DNA from 4 places in the Ensifer sp. B1-9 genome. Region 2 is predicted to be linked to each of the others. Evidence: riboswitches for the same ligand, from Rfam matches in the RefSeq annotation. Region 2 holds a riboswitch; each other region holds the start of a gene.

Region 1 (4,212 bases), on a different contig from region 2:
TGTCGCCGGCAGCCATTCAGCCTCGGTGTATTTGTCGAAATATTCGCCCGACGCATATTTCGAGTTCTCGAACCCTTTGAAGCTCTGGCCTTTCTCGACCGCCAACCGGTTCGAGGCTTTGATGGCGTGATAGGTCACCGTGTAGAAATAGATATTGGTGAAATCGATGCCTTCCTCGGAGCCGTAGAAGATGTGCTCGCGGGCGAGATAGCCGTGCAGGTTCATCTGGCCGAGGCCGATCGCGTGGCTGTCGTCGTTGCCCTTCTCAATCGAGGGCACCGAGGAGATGTGGCTCATTTCGGAGACGGCGGTCAAGGCGCGGATCGAGGTTTCGATCGTGTGGCCGAAGTTTGGTGAGTCCATCGCCGCGGCAATGTTCAGTGAGCCGAGGTTGCAGGAAATGTCCTTGCCCATGCGGGCGTAGGAGAGGTCCTCGTTGAATTCGCTGGCCTCGCTCACCTGCAGGATTTCCGAGCAGAGATTACTCATGGTGATGCGGCCGGCGATCGGGTTTGCCCGGTTCACCGTGTCCTCGAACATGATGTAGGGATAACCACTTTCGAACTGGATCTCGGCGATGACCTGGAAGAACTCGCGCGCCTTGACCTTCTTCTTGCGGATGCGCGCATCCTCGACCATCTCGCGATACTTCTCCGTTACCGAAATCTCGGTCAGCGGCATGCCGTAGACGCGCTCAACATCATAGGGCGAGAACAGATACATGTCCTCGTTGTTGCGAGCGAGCTCAAAGGTGATGTCCGGGATCACGACGCCGAGGGATAGCGTCTTGATGCGGATCTTCTCGTCGGCATTCTCGCGTTTGGTATCGAGGAAACGCATGATGTCGGGGTGGTGGGCATGCAGATAGACGGCGCCTGCGCCTTGGCGGGCGCCAAGCTGATTGGCGTAGGAGAAGGAGTCTTCGAGCAGCTTCATGATCGGGATGATGCCGGACGACTGGTTCTCGATCTGCTTGATCGGTGCGCCCATCTCTCTGATATTGGTGAGCGACAGCGCCACGCCGCCGCCGCGCTTGGAAAGCTGCAGCGCCGAATTGATCGCGCGCCCGATACTCTCCATGTTGTCCTCGATCCGCAGCAGGAAGCAGGAGACGAGCTCGCCGCGGCTCTTCTTGCCGGCATTGAGGAAAGTCGGTGTCGCTGGCTGGAAACGGCCGGAAATGATCTCGTCGACGAGATCGCGGGCAAGCTGCTCGTTGCCGCGCGCCAGCGTCATCGCCACCATGCAGACGCGATCCTCGTAGCGCTCCAGGTAGCGCTTTCCGTCGAAGGTTTTCAGCGTATAGGAGGTGTAATATTTGAACGCGCCGAGGAAGGTCGGAAAACGGAACTTCTTGGCGTAGGCGTGGTCATAGAGGTCGCGCACGAAGTTGAAGGAGTACTGGTCCAGCACCTCCTGTTCGTAATAGCCCTCGGTCACCAGATAATCGAGCTTTTCCCTGAGGTTATGGAAGAAGACCGTGTTCTGGTTGACGTGCTGGAGGAAGTACTGTTTCGCCGCCAGCCGGTCCTTGTCGAGCTGGATCCGGCCCTCTTGGTCATAGAGGTTAAGCATCGCGTTCAGTGCGTGATAGTCCAGCGCCGCTTCCGTCGCCTTCAGGGGGTGTTCGCGTGTTGTGACGTCCAAAATCGTTCCATCCCGTTTTTGACATTAGCGACGTCTTCGTCCGTTCCGATTAGCTCGAAACGATAAAGATAAGGCACGCAGCACTTGGCCGAGATGACGTCGCCGGCGACCCCGTAGGTCGCGCCGAAATTGCTGTTGCCCGCGGCAATTACGCCGCGGATGTGAGAGCGGTTGCCCGCGTCGTTCAAGAAGCGGATTACCTGTTTCGGCACGGCACCCCGGCCGTCGTCGCCGCAATAGGTGGGCACGACCAGCACATAGGGTTCGGTGACGGTAAGTGTATCCTTACCTTCCGCGAGTGGTATGCGCTTCGCGCGAAGGCCGAGTTTTTCGACGAAGCGACGGGTGTTTTCCGAGCGGCTGGAAAAATAGACGATAAGCCCCACCGCCTGTCTCCTCTAAGCAAGCGTGCTGATCTTGTCGGGGCGGAAACCCGCCCAGTGTTCGGGGCCGGCGACGACGACGGGGAGCTGCATGTAGCCGAGGCCCTTGACCGTCTCGAGCGCGTCCTGGTCAACGGAGATATCGATGACCTCGTAGCTGACGCCCTGGCGATCGAGCGCCCGATAGGTCGCGGTGCATTGGACACAGGCGGGCTTGCTGTAGACGGTGACGTTCATTTCTTCCTCGTTTGGTCGGCTGGATAGGGGCAAGAGAAGGCGCGTGGACACGCGACCGCGATCCGGCGAAATGCAGGGCTGTCATGGCTGTGGCTTGCTCGGATATGGAGCCCGGGCACGCCTCTTCTTCAGCTGCGCGGGAAACCGCGCCTCTTGACTGGCGAGTGATAGGATTTCGATGACGCAGACATGACTTCACCCCGAAGCTTTCGACAGGCTGCCGGGGAGACGTCGAGACGATCAGGCAGGCTCATCCTGCCGTACTCAACCCCTCCGGACACCCCGCCCGTGGACGTTTGTTGCTCGAGGCAGGTCTCCTGGCTCACGGGTCGACGCTTCCATCCCGACCTTCCCGAGGCCTCATGCCTCAGTGGTCCAATTCCGGACAGTTGCTCGCCGTCTACAGTTGCGGGGGCAGCTACGGCATAGCCGGGCGGAAAGCCGCCGGCGCACCGTATTCCCGTCTTAGCTCCCAATCCTTGCGAATCGGAAGAACCTCGAACACTAGATATAGTATCTGATCGCAAATTTGCGTCAATAGGTGCGCGATGTCAAAGACCCGGTGCGGAGGGTCGTTTCTTTCTCGGTATGGATAACGGGAAGTAAACGGCAGACTGCAGCGGAACCTACTGGGGGAGGCTTGTTGGCTTCAATCTGGCGCGCTCCGCCAATGTGCGTCGTGGCGCCGCCGCGGCGATTGCGAGGTTTCTGGCCGAAGGTCTCTGCGGTGTGGTCCGCTCGATCGCGGGATGCTGCACCAGAAGATCCGGACAGGTTCTGTCTCGGCAATCCATCAGTCGCAAAGCGAGATGCTGACGTCCCTGTTTTCGCCGGGCTGCGCGCGCGGCGAGATCGTCACGGCTGGCAGCGTGTTGGTGCGGTCCCTCTTTGGTGAGGGTTTCGGCGCGAATGACGTGTCTTCCTTCGACCAGTGCCATGGATCGGCAACGTCGCCGACGCGCGCGCGGATGGTCTCGTGATCCCGCGTCAGGCCGATATCCCGGAGCTGGAATTCGCTGAACGTATCGATGGCGATGGTCGAGTTGAGGGCGCTCCCGGCCTGCTTCAGGACATGAAGGATCGTTGATCGCACTGCGCTAAGCATTGCTATCCTCTTTGTTTTCGCTGTTGTGTTCGCCAAAAAAGTGAGGAATTTTGCTGCTTCGCGCAAAGCGATTTCTCGCATGCTGGCATAAAGAATGCTTATCTCAGCGCCATGAGCAAGATACCTCCCATGAGTGCGGTGCGCGCCTTCGAAGCCGCCGCCAGGCACCTGAGTTTCACCCGCGCGGCCAAGGAACTCGGGATGACTCAGGCTGCCGTCAGCTACCAGATCCGGCTGCTGGAGGAGCGCATCGGCACGCCGCTCTTCGTGCGGCTTGCGCGCGAGGTGCGGTTGACGGCCGCCGGGCGGCAGTTGGCGCCGAAGGTGACGGAGGCGATCGATCTGCTGGGCGCGGCCTTCTCCGAGATTGCCGACAAGACCGAACATCACCTGCACATTTCCGTGCTTCCAACCGTCGTTTCGAGCTGGCTCGGCCCCAGGCTCGCCTCGTTCCAGACCGCCCAGCCGAACATCAGCATAAGGGTGCACATGTCGACCGATCTGGTCGACTTCAAGCGCGACGCCATCGATCTTTCAGTGCGCAGTGGCAACGGCGACTGGCCGGGCAACGACGTGTTCCCGCTGTTCCCGATCGATTACATGCCGGTCTGCACCCCGTCATTCCTGGAAAAGCACCAGCTGAAGCATCCGTCGGATGTTCTGCGGGTGCGCCGATTCGGCAACGCCAGCTGGTGGCGGCGGTGGATGATCGAGACCGGCGTAGAGCCGCCGGAAAGCAACGGCACGGAGCTGATCTTCGACGTCCAGGCGATGGATGTCGCGACCACCCTGGCGGAACATGGCATCGCCATTGCCGTATCGACCTTCCTGATGGAAGAA
Region 2 (4,212 bases):
GTTGGAGATCAATCTGGCTTACCGCACGAATTTCTTCAAAATCGCTTTGTGCCAATCAACTATCGGAACGCGCCAAATCCCTATCTCCTGGCGCATATGCAAAACGGGAGCCGGATCGCACCCGTTTCCCTGATCCTGATCGGACTTCTCAGTGCGCCACCATTCCCCGCGCTTCGGCCGGCGTCATGCCGGTCCAACCCTGGAAGGCGCGATAGAAAGAGTTTGGCTCGCGGTAGGCCAGGAGATAGGAGATTTCCTCGACGTTCAGCCCGTCTTCGCCGAGATAATGCATCGCCAGTTCCGCGCGGGTCGATGCCAGCACCGTCTGGAAGGTTTCACCTTCCTCCTTCAATTGCCGTTGCAGGGTGCGTTTCGACATGGCCAGCCGCCTGCACATCGCCTCGATATTGGCCTCGCCCGACGGCAGCATGTCATGCAGAACCCGCTTTGCGCGCAGCACGATGGGAGTGTCGGTTTCATGTGCCTCCATCTCGCGGCGCAACTTTTTCTCGAACTCGGGCCAGGATTCCTCGTTCTCGGTGATCAGTGGCAGATCGGCATCTTCCTTGCGCAAGGAGAGGCGCGCTCCGCCGCCAAGGTCCGGTTTACAGCCCAGGAATTCCAACACGTCCTCGCCCAGATTGGTCAACTCGGGCAGTTGGACCTGCGCTGGCTGGATAAGTTCTGCAGTGTAACAACGGGCGGATTCCAGGAGGTAGAGGGCCTCGAACCAGACCAGTTGCGGTGGGGCCGGAACAGCCGGGTCCACCGAACCGATCTCGATATGCAGGCCGCTGTCATCCTCGGAGACCTCCAGCTTCATCGGCCCCATCAGCGGTTTGAACACCGACAGGCGCTGGAACCCGATGCGCACGTCCGGCGAACACGAGAAAGAGAACATGGCCGGTGTGAACGGTGCGTGGGCAAAGAGCTTGCTCAGATAGAGCGGCAGATCGGGCCGGTTAGCCTCGGCTTCGATGGCGCGCCACAGGGCGAACACCTGGGCGGGCGTCAGGCCCTTGCCCTCGTTGCGAAGAATATCACGTGGCAGCCCGGCCCGGCGCAACGCCTGTTCGGCGGAGATTTTCAACAGCTTGGCCACCTGGGTGATGGATCTGGCCACGGGATAAACGCGGTTTGACATGGTCGCCTGCAATTTTGAGTTCATCGTTCCCCTTTTTTCTGCACATGGGAATACGGACGCGCCAGAGCTTGATGGCATATTGGCACATTCTGATAGTGCTTTGGCGCAAGATGAGAGCGAAAAGACGTACCGGGTGAAAGCTTAGGCGGATGCGCTATCCTTTAGGGCGGACTCCGGCCCGCCTATTCCGTGCCGACAAATCGTCGCGCGGCGCAACGAGGCCGGGGAGGTGTCGCAAGCGTCGATTGACTTTGCCCCGGCCGCTTCCTAATCATCAGGTGTTGGATGGTTCCCCCTCGTCGTGGCGACATGGGGGAATAATTGGGAATGTGACGGATGGACCCAAATCGGGCATCCTTATCGCAGCCGACCCCGCGACTGTAGAACGGTCAGGGTTCGCCATCGGGCTCGGAGCTTAGGCTTGCCGTGCGATTGCATGGGGCAATCGCGGCAATTCGGAAACGAGCCGGAAAAGCCACTGGCGTGGCATCGTGATCAGCCGGGTTGGACGCCTCTTCTTCTACGAATCGTCCGCCTTTCACGAGACCGCCCACAGCGCCCTCGCGTCGGAGACGACACACAAAGGTTCGTTGTGGCACCGGAAAGCGCCGGGAAGGTGAGGCGGGCCGCTCGGGTCCTGACATCGGAACCTCGCCCTTACGGGCGAGGCGATGCGGGCCCGTGACGCCGTGAGCCAGGAGACCTGCCATCCGGCATGGGCATTCCGCCCGAGGAGACCCGTGGTCTCCAATGCCATCACGGAGGTTGTTTTGGCTCACAGATATTTTCCCCACCGCGCCGCCGGCGCGCCGAACGATTGTTGCCAGCCGCCGCTGACCTCGGCGTGTTGAGGCGGCGGCGATGAGCATCTCCAGCGCCGGACCCGTTCTGGTCCTCGGTGGCGCCCGTTCCGGCAAATCCAGCTTTTCCGAGAAGCTCGTCGCAGCGTCCGGGCTCGCAAAACATTATGTCGCGACCGGCCGCGCCTGGGACGACGAAATGCGCGAGCGGATCGACCACCACAAGGCCCGCCGCGGCGACGGCTGGACGACGCATGAGGAGCCGCTCGATCTCGTCGGCATCCTCAGCCGCATCGACGATCGCAATCATGTCGTGCTGATCGATTGCCTGACGCTCTGGGTCACCAATCTCATGCTCGAAGAGCGCGACATGGCAGCGGAGTTCGCTGCCCTTGCCGCCTACCTGCCTGAGGCGCAAGCGCGTCTCGTCTTCGTTTCCAACGAGGTCGGCCTCGGCATCGTGCCCGAGAACCGCATGGCCCGCGAGTTTCGCGACCATGCCGGCCGGCTTCACCAGATCGTTGCGGAGAAATCCGCTGAAGTTTACTTTGTCGCGGCCGGTTTGCCGCTGAAAATGAAGGGTTGATAAATGACCACTGCGAAGGCCAGCCACGGCAAGATCCCGGCGACCGTCATCACCGGCTTCCTCGGCGCCGGCAAGACGACGATGATCCGCAACCTATTGCAGAACGCCGATGGCAAGCGCATCGCGCTGATCATCAACGAGTTCGGCGATCTCGGCGTCGACGGCGACGTCTTGAAGGGCTGCGGTGCGGAGGCCTGCACCGAGGACGACATCATCGAGCTTACCAATGGCTGCATCTGCTGCACCGTCGCCGACGATTTCATTCCGACCATGACCAAGCTGCTCGAGCGCGAGAGGCGCCCGGACCATATCATCATCGAAACCTCGGGTCTCGCCTTGCCGCAGCCGCTGGTCGCCGCCTTCAACTGGCCGGATATCCGCAGCGAAGTGACCGTCGATGGCGTCGTCACGGTGGTCGATAGCGCCGCCGTTGCCGCCGGCCGCTTTGCCGACGACCACGACAAGGTGGATGCGCTGCGCGTCGAGGACGACAATCTCGATCACGAAAGCCCGATCGAGGAGCTCTTCGAGGACCAGCTTACCGCCGCCGACCTCATCGTCCTCAACAAGACCGATCTGATCGACGCCTCCGGCATCAAGTCGGTGCGCGAGGAAGTGGCCTCCCGCATCAGCCGCAAGCCGGCGATGATCGAGGCGAAGAACGGCGAAGTCGCCGCCGCCATCCTGCTCGGCCTCGGTGTCGGCACGGAAGGCGAGATCGCCAACCGCAAGTCGCACCACGAAATGGAGCACGAGGCGGGCGAGGAGCACGACCATGACGAGTTCGACAGCTTCGTCGTCGAGCTTGGTTCGGTCGCTGATCCGGCTGCCTTCATCGACCGCCTGAAAGGCGTGATCGCCGAACACGACGTTCTGCGCCTCAAGGGCTTTGCCGACGTGCCCGGCAAGCCGATGCGCCTGCTGATCCAGGCGGTCGGCGCACGCATCGATCAGTATTACGACCGCGTCTGGGCGGCCGGCGAAAAGCGCGGCACGCGCCTCGTCGTCATCGGCCTGCACGACATGGACGAAGCGGCGGTGCGCGCTGCGATCACCGCGCTCGTCTAGATCATTCCTTGAGTGAAATGATCTAACGTATTGAAATGATGCAATTCCGGACGGAAATCGCTTTCGGCGTTTCGTTCGGGATTGCCCGAACGGACAAAACGAATGCATCTGCTTCTCGCCCAGAAAGGAACGATCGCCGACGGCAACGAGGCTATCGACCTGGGGCAATCGCCGGCCGACATCCTGTTTCTCTCGGCCGCCGACACCGAGCTTTCCTCGATCGCCGCCGCCCACGGCCGCCGCGACGGTGGTCTCAGCCTGCGCATCGCCAGCCTCATGAGCCTGATGCACCCGATGTCGGTCGACATCTATGTCGAGCGCACGGCGCGTCACGCGAAGCTTATCGTCGTTAGGCCACTTGGTGGGGCCAGTTACTTCCGCTATCTGCTGGAAGCCTTGTATGCGGCCGCCGTCACCCACCGCTTCCAGATCGCGGTGCTGCCCGGCGACGACAAGCCGGATCCGGGGCTTGAGCCGTTCTCGACGGTTGCGGCCGATGATCGCCAGCGACTCTGGACCTATTTCACCGAGGGCGGCGCCGACAATGCCGGCCTGTTTCTCGATTATGCCGAGGCATTGGTCACAGGTGCGGAGAAGCCGCAGCCGGCGAAGCC
Region 3 (4,212 bases), on a different contig from region 2:
CACCGCCCAGCCACCGCCCTGTAGCACGCCCTAGCCCCTTCAGGCTTCGATCTGGACATCTCCCAGCGGCCGCGAGCAGCAGGCGAGGATGTAGCCCTCGTCGATCTCGTCATCGAGAATGCCGCCATTGTGGCTCATCTCGACCTCGCCTGCGACCTTCATCACACGGCAGGTGCCGCAGATGCCGCCCTCGCAGGCAGCACCGATCCGCACACCGTTGGCGCGGGCCGTCTGCAGGATCGTCTGGCCGGGCTTTGCCACCACTTCCTTGCCGCTCATGGTGAAGGCAACCTTGGCCACCTGGCCCTCGCCGTCATCGCCGATACCAGCGCGCACGGCGATTTCTTCCGCAGCAGGCGCGGCCGCCGGCTGGAAGCTCTCCTCGTGATAGCGGCTCATGTCGAAGCTGGCTGCCTTCAGCATCTCGCGCACACCGCGCATGAAGGGTTCCGGCCCGCAGCAGAACACCGTACGTTCCAGGAAGTCGGGAGCGAGCAACGGCAACTTGGCACCGTCGATGCGGCCACGCAGGCCATGCCAACCGTGGCGCGCCTCATGTCCCTCGACGATGAAGCCGAGGTTCAGCCCGGACATCTGCGTTGCCAGGACCTCGAGCTCCGAGCGGAACAAAAGATCCTCCGGCCGACGGGCGCAGGAGATGAAGGTGACGTCCGTCTCCGGCACGCAATCCGCCATCCAGCGGGTCATCGACATCATCGGAGTGATGCCGGAGCCGGCCGAGATGAACAGGTACTTGTCGCCCGGATGGCGGACGAAGCTGAAATCGCCGAGCGGCCCGAAGGCCCTCAGCTTCATGCCGGGCTTGAGATGGTCGAACATCCAGCGGGTGCCGATGCTGTCGGCCTGTGCCTTCACCGTGACCGCGATCGAGAGCGGCCGCGATGGCGTCGACGACAGGGTATAGGTGCGCATGACCGGTTCGTCCGCGACCGGCAGTTCGAGCGTCACGAACTGGCCGGGCAGGTAACGAAACCAGGCTGGCTTCCCCGCGCGGAAGGTGAAGGTCATGACGTCGGCGGTCTCGACGACCGCCGACGTGCATTCGAGCATCTGCTGCCGGTCGATCCAGACATGCAGTTCGTCGAAATGGTGGAAGGAGGGTGCCATCTGCATGTCAGGCGACCTTCGACAACGGAGCCGCATCGCCCTCGAGGCGCTGCTCCATGAACTTGCAGTACCACTCGACGAACTGCATCACGCCGCCTTCATGCTCCGGCGAATAGGGGCCGGATTCATAGGCCGGCGAGCGGATGCCGAAGGCGTTTTCCTCGACGATCTGGCGATCCTGGTCGTTGGTCTCGGTCCAGACATGGGTCAGGTCATCGAGTGTATAGTCGACGCCTTCGACCGCATCCTTGTTGACCAGCCACTTCGTCGTCACTTGCGTGAGCTCCGGCCCGAGCGGCAGCACGCGGAAGGTGATGGCGTGATCGGAAAGCACATGGTTCCAGGTGGTCGGGTAATGGAACATCAGGAGCGTGCCGATCTGCTTCTGCCGGACATCGGCCGACAGCGCCCTTTTGACTGCTGGCGCACCCGACATGGTATAGCTTTCGGCATCATCGACCAGCGGCATGCGCGCGGCGCGGAACTGGCCGGTCGGCGACATCCGGAACTCGCTCGGCAGGCCCCCTGCCTCGCATTTCGCCCAATGGGCGGCAATCACCGGATCGTCCTTGGCGCCCTGCACCCCGGTCGCGGTCGGCGCTTCCGGATAGGTGCGGCAGAGTTCGGGGTGATTGGCGGCGCAATGGTAGCACTCGCGGTTGTTTTCCCAGACGAGCTTCCAGTTGCCCTTCTCGATGATGGTGCTTTCGAAGGCAACCTTGGTCTCCCCAAGCCGGTGCGGAGCGAGATAGGGGGTGACCAGTTCACGGAAGGCCGCGAAATTCGCCGGTGTCTCCGACAGGTTGATGAAGATGTAGCCGCCGACCGTCTCGCAGTGGATCGGTTTCAGGCTGTGGGCCGCCTTGTCGAAGTCCTCGCCCATCTGGCGCGCGAAGAGCAGCGAGCCATCGAGTTCGTAAGTCCATTGATGGTAGGGACAGACAAGCTTCGCCGAGGACCCCTTGTGCTGCGTGCAGACGCGGGAACCGCGGTGCCGGCAGGAATTGTGGAGCGCGCGGATCGTACCCTGCCGATCACGGGTGACGACGACGGGAAAATCGCCGACCTGGACGGTGAAATAGTTGCCGGCCCGCGGGATCTCGCAGTCATGGCCGATGAACAGCCAGTCCTTGTACCAGATGTTTTCCAGATCCTGCCGGTAATAGTCGGGATCGATGTAGAAGGCCCGATCGAGGCTGTAGCCGTCACGCCGGCCCTTCAGCTTGCGAAGCATATCGGTCTTGGTATCCATGTCCTGTCCTCATGCGCCATGTTTCGGAGAGGCAGGACAGGAACCCGCACGGGCGTGCACCCATGCGTTTCAGGCTCCGATCCGGCTGCCCGCCGCAACCCGTTACGGTTATGTCCGTCAAGGCTGGTTTCCGGGCTCAGGAGCCGTCCTTTGCGGACCAGCCCGGCGCCTTCCCGGACGGAACGGTCCAGTGGCTTTTTGCCGAGGCTTTCGCTCCACCACCGTTGCGGGGGCAGCGCCGGGATTTGACCGGCTTCCCAATTCTCCGCCTTCCTTTTGGAAGACGACACCTTGAGCAAGGATATGTAAGCGCGGAAGGCACCCTGGCAGACGCCGGATAGCGACATCCAATTCCAGAATGACGACACAGTGGAAACCATCCTTCTGAACCGGAGTCGAAAATTTTTCTATTTATAAACAGATAGATAGATCAAATATTGGGCATATGCCACTTTTCGCGGCCGATATGGCGCAGGCACGGGAAGACTTCGCCCGTTTGCGACATTTTTATGAAAGTGCCGGCGCATCTTCCGCCAACGAAAGGAAATCCTTCATTAACCATAAGGCACTAGGCTTGCCGGCGGACGAAGATGTCCGGCAGGCAGATGGCGCATGGCAAAATTCAGATATTACGACGCAGCGGCCGAGAAGCCGCCGGCCGTCGTGCCGAAGACGGCGGTTCACAGCGAGTTCCTGCGCACCGGCAGGATCAATCGCCGGCAATGGGCGCCGGGCGAACGACGGTATCTGAGTTATGAGGAAGTCGCGGACAGAACCGCCAAGAAGCTCGCGACCGCCGGCGACACGACGCACAAGCGGATCAACGGCTTTCACGCCTCGATCCAGTTCCCGAAGCTGATCTTCCACCGCACGCTCGTCGGCAAGCCGCATCTCGGCTATTGCCATGTGACAGCGGCGCGGACAGCGGTCACGCCTTCCAAGGACATCACCTGGTCGTTCTATTTCGCCAATTTCTTCAGCGACCTTGGTGACGAGACCCATTTCTTCGACCGCATCCAGAGCGGCTATTCCCGCATGTATTTTGCCGTCGCGATCGAGCCGAACGCCGAAGACGGACAGATGGTCATCAACCGCAACGTCCGCGACAACGGGCTGCTCTTTCGCACCGACGACCCCAAGGTTGCTCTCAAGAACGTGCTGATGCTGGGTGCCCGGGACGACGCGCTGCGCCGTATCATCCGCAGCCTCTGAGCCAGTAACCGTTTCCCGCAAAGAAAATCGTTCTGTTTTCCCGGCACGTCCGCTAAGGAAGCGTCGGAAAGGAAACGGCATGGCAGAGATCATCGACACGGGCATTGAACCGTACCGCGCAATCGAACGCGCCTGCGCCGTTCTTGCCGAAGGCGAGCCGGTCGCCATTCCCACCGAAACCGTCTATGGCCTTGCCGCCGACGCCACCAATCCCGATGCGATCAGCCGCATCTACGAGATGAAGGGCCGACCGCGTTTCAATCCACTGATCTCGCATGTTTCCGACATGGCCATGGCCGAGGCTCATGTGCGCTTCGACCCCGTGTCCCGACGCCTGGCGGAAGCATTCTGGCCAGGCCCCCTGACATTGATCCTGCCACAGCGGCCTGAGAGCACAGTGCATGCGCTTGCCTCGGCCGGCCTCGACACGCTTGGCATCCGCATGCCCGACGGCTTCTCGCGCCGGGTGATCGCACGGTTCGGGCGACCGCTCGCCGCGCCCAGCGCCAATACCTCCGGCAAGATCAGCCCGACCAGTGCGGCCCATGTCGACGCCGATCTCGGCGAGAAACTGAAGCTGATCCTCGATGCCGGCCCGGCCGAAATCGGCTTGGAGTCCA
Region 4 (4,212 bases), 570 kb from region 2:
GGCTTCACGGCCCATCTGGCGCCGGTCGTCGCAGTCTTGAAACGGCGGACGGGGCTTTCCTCCGGAGCGCAGTGGCGGCTGGCGGCAGATTCGCTTGCCGGTGCCTTTCTGGAGATCGGGCGCGCGATCGGCGACGAGGCGCGCTGCATGGCCGAGGCGCTGGCCATCGTCAAAAGGCCCGGGTCGCCGCTGTTCTCGGAAGAACTCTGCTACGAGGAGATCTCGGCAATCGATCCGGCAAGCAGCAAGCGGCTGTCGCGCCAGTACAGGATACGCTGCGGTTGCTGCCTCTATTTCCGAACGGAAGGCGGCAGCTTCTGCGACACCTGCGTGCTGCTCGAGCCGAACGATCGTCGCGAAAGGCTGGCAGCGCATCTCATGCAAAACGGCGGGGGCTGAACCCCGCCGCCTGCTTGTTCAGGTTCCCATGGAGCATGGGATCGGCCGGATCAGTTCGCCCTGGCGAAACGCTCGTTGATGAAGCCGGAAACGACGCCGAGCACGATCCAGAAGGCAAGCGTGGTGGCGAGGGCGGCGACGGCAAATTCGGCGCCGAGCACGGCCGGGACGTTGCTGGAAATGTCGAGCGGTTGCGGTGCGCCGTAGACATGCGGCGCGGCGATCAGCGCGAGGCCGACGACCTTTGCGACGATCTCCTCGCGCAGGACGACGAGATAGAGGCCGACGGCTGAGAGGGCGACGGTTGCCAGCCACCAGGTCTGGCGATCGCCGAGTTCGGCGGCCGGGAAGCCCGGCAATTCCGGCGGCAGGCCGATCGCCGGCAACATGTGCACCGCGAGCCAGCCGCAGGCGCCCCAGAGCGCACCGTTCCTCAGCGTGATCGGATAGCCGATCACCAGGCTGACGCCGGCCAGCAGCAGGCCGAAGCCGGAGCCGGTGACGAGGTTCGCCATCAGCGTGCCCGAGAAGCGGCTGAGGCCGAACATGATGCCGCCTTCCTCGTGTTCGCCCTCATGGGCATAGGCCGGCGTGATCGGCGACAGCGCATCGAGCACGGCGCCGAGCGGCGAGACCGCCTTCAGCGACGAATGCTGATCGTGCCCTTCTGCGGCCGGCTGCGCCGCCCCCGGCTGGCCGGCGGGCTGCTCGGTGGTCGCCGGAGCCTCGCCTTCGAATTGTTCCGCATGCAGGATCAGCGGCGTAACCCTGAGTTCCTGGGCGCCGGTCATGAAGACGCCGGCAATCAGTCCAGCCACGATCGCGGCCAGAAGCGTTCTGACAATCATGTCGAATTCCCTCGATAGCGACAAAAGCCACGCACTCTGGCGTGGTTTGCAAGCCTTTCGTTCTTTCTGCCGTGCGGATGAACCTGGTGTGCCGGACGAACCGGTATGCACAAACACCGACATCCGGCACAGGCCGGATGCGTTCAGGTCCGCAGACACGTCGATGCGGAACGTGAGCTACGTTCCGAGACATCGTTTAGTGGCAGGGGAAGCCGTAGGAATGGCGGGTGTCGTGTGCGGTGTCGTGCAGCACGGCCGAATTGGCAAGGCCGGCGCCGAAGACGAGGAATGCGCCGATGAGAAGTGCGATGACGCCAGCGGTCAGACGATCGCTGAGGGAGAGCGGGGTGCTCGAAATAGTAGACGTAGCCATGACAACCTCCGTGATGGCATCGGGAAATTCCCGGTGTGGGCCCTATGCCCGTATCGAGTGGCAGGTTTCCTGGCTCACGGCGCTGGGCGTAATGCCCGGGATCTGCCTCGCCTTCCCAGTCCGACCACCCTCTCGGGGTCTCTTCCAGTGGCTTCTCCCGGATCGCTCCGGAACGGCAAGATCGACGTCGCTCTACAGTCGCGGGGTCGGCCGTGATTTGAATGCCCAGCTTGGGTCCATCCGTCACGTTCCCGTTTACTCCCGACACACGTTCGCGTCTCGGGAACCAATCGATCCCTGATGATTATGAGTGTGTCATGGCGTTGTCAATTGAGCCTGCGCCGCCGGCCGCTTCATCAGCGACAAAATCGCGAAGGATCATCTGCTTGTAGGCCTCGACGATGCGGTTGCCCTCGGCGCGGTCGACCGAGATGGCGAGCCGCATCGTGCATTCGCCGAGATACATGATCAGGAACGCGGCCTCGTCGATCGCCGCGCGTGGGCGTTGCGGCTGGAGCCGGGCAAGGACATCGGCGAGCAGACGGCCGGTCATGCGGCTTTCTTCCAGTTCGATCTGCCTCAGCGTCTTGTCGGCCTGCATCGCCGACCAGATGTCGCGCATCACCGGTTCGGCGAGGAACATGTCGTAATAGGTATCGAAGAGCGCGCCGAAGGCGTCGCGCAGTTCTGCCATCGACGTCACCTTGGCGAATTCGCCCTCGATGCATTCGCGGGAATAGGCGTTGTAGCGCTCGGCGAGCGTGCGCACGATCGCAGCCTTGTCCGGGAAATACTGGTACAGCGATCCGATCGAAATCCCTGCCTTTTCCGCCACTTCGCTCATGCGCATGGCATCGCTGCCCTTCTCGGCGATGAGCACGGAGGCGCAGGTGAGGATGTGCTCGACGCGCTCCCGGCTGCGCTTCTGGCTGGGCGTGCGGCGCAGCGCAGTGTCGTCGTCGCCTGCAATCGGCAGGGTGCCTGTCGGCTCAATCATGAATAATCCTCACATTTTGTCTTGACTCCCAAAATACGAGGATTTATCACATTTGCAAATGTGAGAGTTGCTCATGTTTTTAATCGGGAGGAAAGATCATGTCTGGCAAGGTTACGTTGGTGCTGGGTGGTACGGGCAAGACGGGGCGCCGCATTGCGGAGCGGCTGCGCGCCAAGGGTGTCACGGTGCGCATCGGCGCGCGCTCGGCCACGCCGTCCTTCGACTGGAACGACGAGACGACCTGGGCGCCGGCGCTCGAGAATGTCGAGCGCATCTATGTCAGCTATCAGCCGGATCTCGCCGTGCCCGGCGCGGTCGAGGCGATCCGCCGCTTTTCCGCGCTTGCGGTCCGTTCCGGCATCAAGCGCCTCGTGCTGCTTTCGGGGCGCGGCGAGGACGCGGCGCAGGCGGCCGAACGCGAATTGCAGGCATCGGGCGCCGACTGGACGATCATTCGGGGGAGCTGGTTCTTCGAGAATTTCAGCGAAGCCTTCCTGATGGATGCGGTTCGCAGCGGCATGGTCTACCTGCCGCCGGACGCGGTCACCGAACCGTTTGTCAGCGCCGATGACATCGCCGATGTCGCCGTGCTTGCGCTCCTCGACGACGCGCATGTCGGCAAGATCTATGAACTGACAGGGCCGCGGCTGCTGACCTTCGCCGAGGCCGTCGCGGAGATCGCCGCGGCATCGGGGCGGCCCATCGGCTACCGGTCCGTGCCGCTTGCGGATTTCGTGGCGCAGATGCGAGCCGAGGGGCTGCCGGATGACTATGTCGAACTCATCCGCTATCTCTTCTCGTCCGTGCTCGACGGGCGCAATTCCAGCCTGACGTCCGATATCGAGCACGTGCTTCTGCGCCGGCCGCGCGACTTCGCCGTCTATGCCCGGGAAACCGCAGCAACCGGTGTCTGGAGTATCGCCGCATGATCCCGCTGATTCCCGCTTTGGCCTTCGTCGCCGCCATCGGTTCCGGCCTGATGGCCGGCCTGTTCTTCATCTTCTCGGTCTGCATCATGCAGGCCCTGTCGCGGCTGCCGCCGGAGCAGGGGATCGCCGCGATGAACGCGATCAATGTCGTCATCCAGAACCCGATCTTCCTCAGCGCCTTCATGGGCACGGCGCTGATCGGCCTGGCGCTGGTGGTCATGGCCTTCCTCTCGGGCGGTGAAGGCCGCTGGCTGCTCGCGGCCGGTGGCATCGCCTATGTCGTCGGCGTGCTCCTGGTAACGATCATCTTCAACGTGCCGATGAACGATGCGCTCGCCGCTGCGGCACCCGGCCAGGCGGCGGCCGATCTCTGGCAGCAGCGCTATCTTACCGATTGGGTCTGGTGGAACCATGTGCGCACCGTCGCCTCGATCGGCTCGCTGGCGCTCTTCATCCTCGGCTTCGCCCGCGCCTGATGGATAGCGGCGGCAAGGCCGTTGCGCCCTGCCGCCGTTTGCCGTGCTGCCGAGACGCTCAGCCTGTCGGGCCGTCCTCGTGGATGCGTCGTCCCTTCCAGGCGGCAAGCGCATCCGAGAGATCGTCGGTCGGCACCATCTGGGCGAATTGTTCGCTCTCGACCAGCAGCCCCTCCGCTATCGACATGTT

The links. Region 2 has a riboswitch for cobalamin ahead of cobU (bifunctional adenosylcobinamide kinase/adenosylcobinamide-phosphate guanylyltransferase). Riboswitches for the same ligand answer to the same signal wherever they lie in the genome.
Region 1: it holds a riboswitch for cobalamin, as region 2 does, so the genes downstream of both, nrdH (glutaredoxin-like protein NrdH) here and cobU (bifunctional adenosylcobinamide kinase/adenosylcobinamide-phosphate guanylyltransferase) in region 2, are expected to answer to the same signal.
Region 3: it holds a riboswitch for cobalamin, as region 2 does, so the genes downstream of both, ACQ5BM_RS14000 (aromatic ring-hydroxylating oxygenase subunit alpha) here and cobU (bifunctional adenosylcobinamide kinase/adenosylcobinamide-phosphate guanylyltransferase) in region 2, are expected to answer to the same signal.
Region 4: it holds a riboswitch for cobalamin, as region 2 does, so the genes downstream of both, ACQ5BM_RS00125 (CbtB domain-containing protein) here and cobU (bifunctional adenosylcobinamide kinase/adenosylcobinamide-phosphate guanylyltransferase) in region 2, are expected to answer to the same signal.

Annotation. Positions count from the first base shown of each region.
Region 1 is NZ_JBCHVG010000009.1:140,070-144,281, reverse strand. Features, by position in the region: gene nrdE (class 1b ribonucleoside-diphosphate reductase subunit alpha) at 1-1,647, opposite strand, end outside; gene nrdI (class Ib ribonucleoside-diphosphate reductase assembly flavoprotein NrdI) at 1,617-2,033, opposite strand; gene nrdH (glutaredoxin-like protein NrdH) at 2,046-2,267, opposite strand; cobalamin riboswitch at 2,558-2,782, opposite strand; gene ACQ5BM_RS18125 (hypothetical protein) at 3,061-3,372, opposite strand; gene ACQ5BM_RS18120 (LysR substrate-binding domain-containing protein) at 3,502-4,212, shown strand, end outside.
Region 2 is NZ_JBCHVG010000001.1:593,812-598,023, forward strand. Features, by position in the region: gene ACQ5BM_RS02985 (helix-turn-helix domain-containing protein) at 149-1,144, opposite strand; cobalamin riboswitch at 1,414-1,562, shown strand; gene cobU (bifunctional adenosylcobinamide kinase/adenosylcobinamide-phosphate guanylyltransferase) at 2,006-2,530, shown strand; gene cobW (cobalamin biosynthesis protein CobW) at 2,534-3,598, shown strand; gene cobN (cobaltochelatase subunit CobN) at 3,701-4,212, shown strand, end outside.
Region 3 is NZ_JBCHVG010000007.1:6,060-10,271, forward strand. Features, by position in the region: gene ACQ5BM_RS13990 (glycoside hydrolase family 25 protein) at 1-34, shown strand, start outside; gene ACQ5BM_RS13995 (2Fe-2S iron-sulfur cluster-binding protein) at 40-1,134, opposite strand; gene ACQ5BM_RS14000 (aromatic ring-hydroxylating oxygenase subunit alpha) at 1,136-2,380, opposite strand; cobalamin riboswitch at 2,485-2,689, opposite strand; gene ACQ5BM_RS14005 (DUF6656 family protein) at 2,993-3,592, shown strand; gene ACQ5BM_RS14010 (L-threonylcarbamoyladenylate synthase) at 3,672-4,212, shown strand, end outside.
Region 4 is NZ_JBCHVG010000001.1:20,709-24,920, forward strand. Features, by position in the region: gene ACQ5BM_RS00115 ((2Fe-2S)-binding protein) at 1-399, shown strand, start outside; gene ACQ5BM_RS00120 (CbtA family protein) at 450-1,247, opposite strand; gene ACQ5BM_RS00125 (CbtB domain-containing protein) at 1,444-1,620, opposite strand; cobalamin riboswitch at 1,663-1,926, opposite strand; gene ACQ5BM_RS00130 (TetR family transcriptional regulator) at 1,925-2,617, opposite strand; gene ACQ5BM_RS00135 (NAD(P)H-binding protein) at 2,716-3,546, shown strand; gene ACQ5BM_RS00140 (DUF1772 domain-containing protein) at 3,543-4,022, shown strand; gene ACQ5BM_RS00145 (crotonase/enoyl-CoA hydratase family protein) at 4,081-4,212, opposite strand, start outside.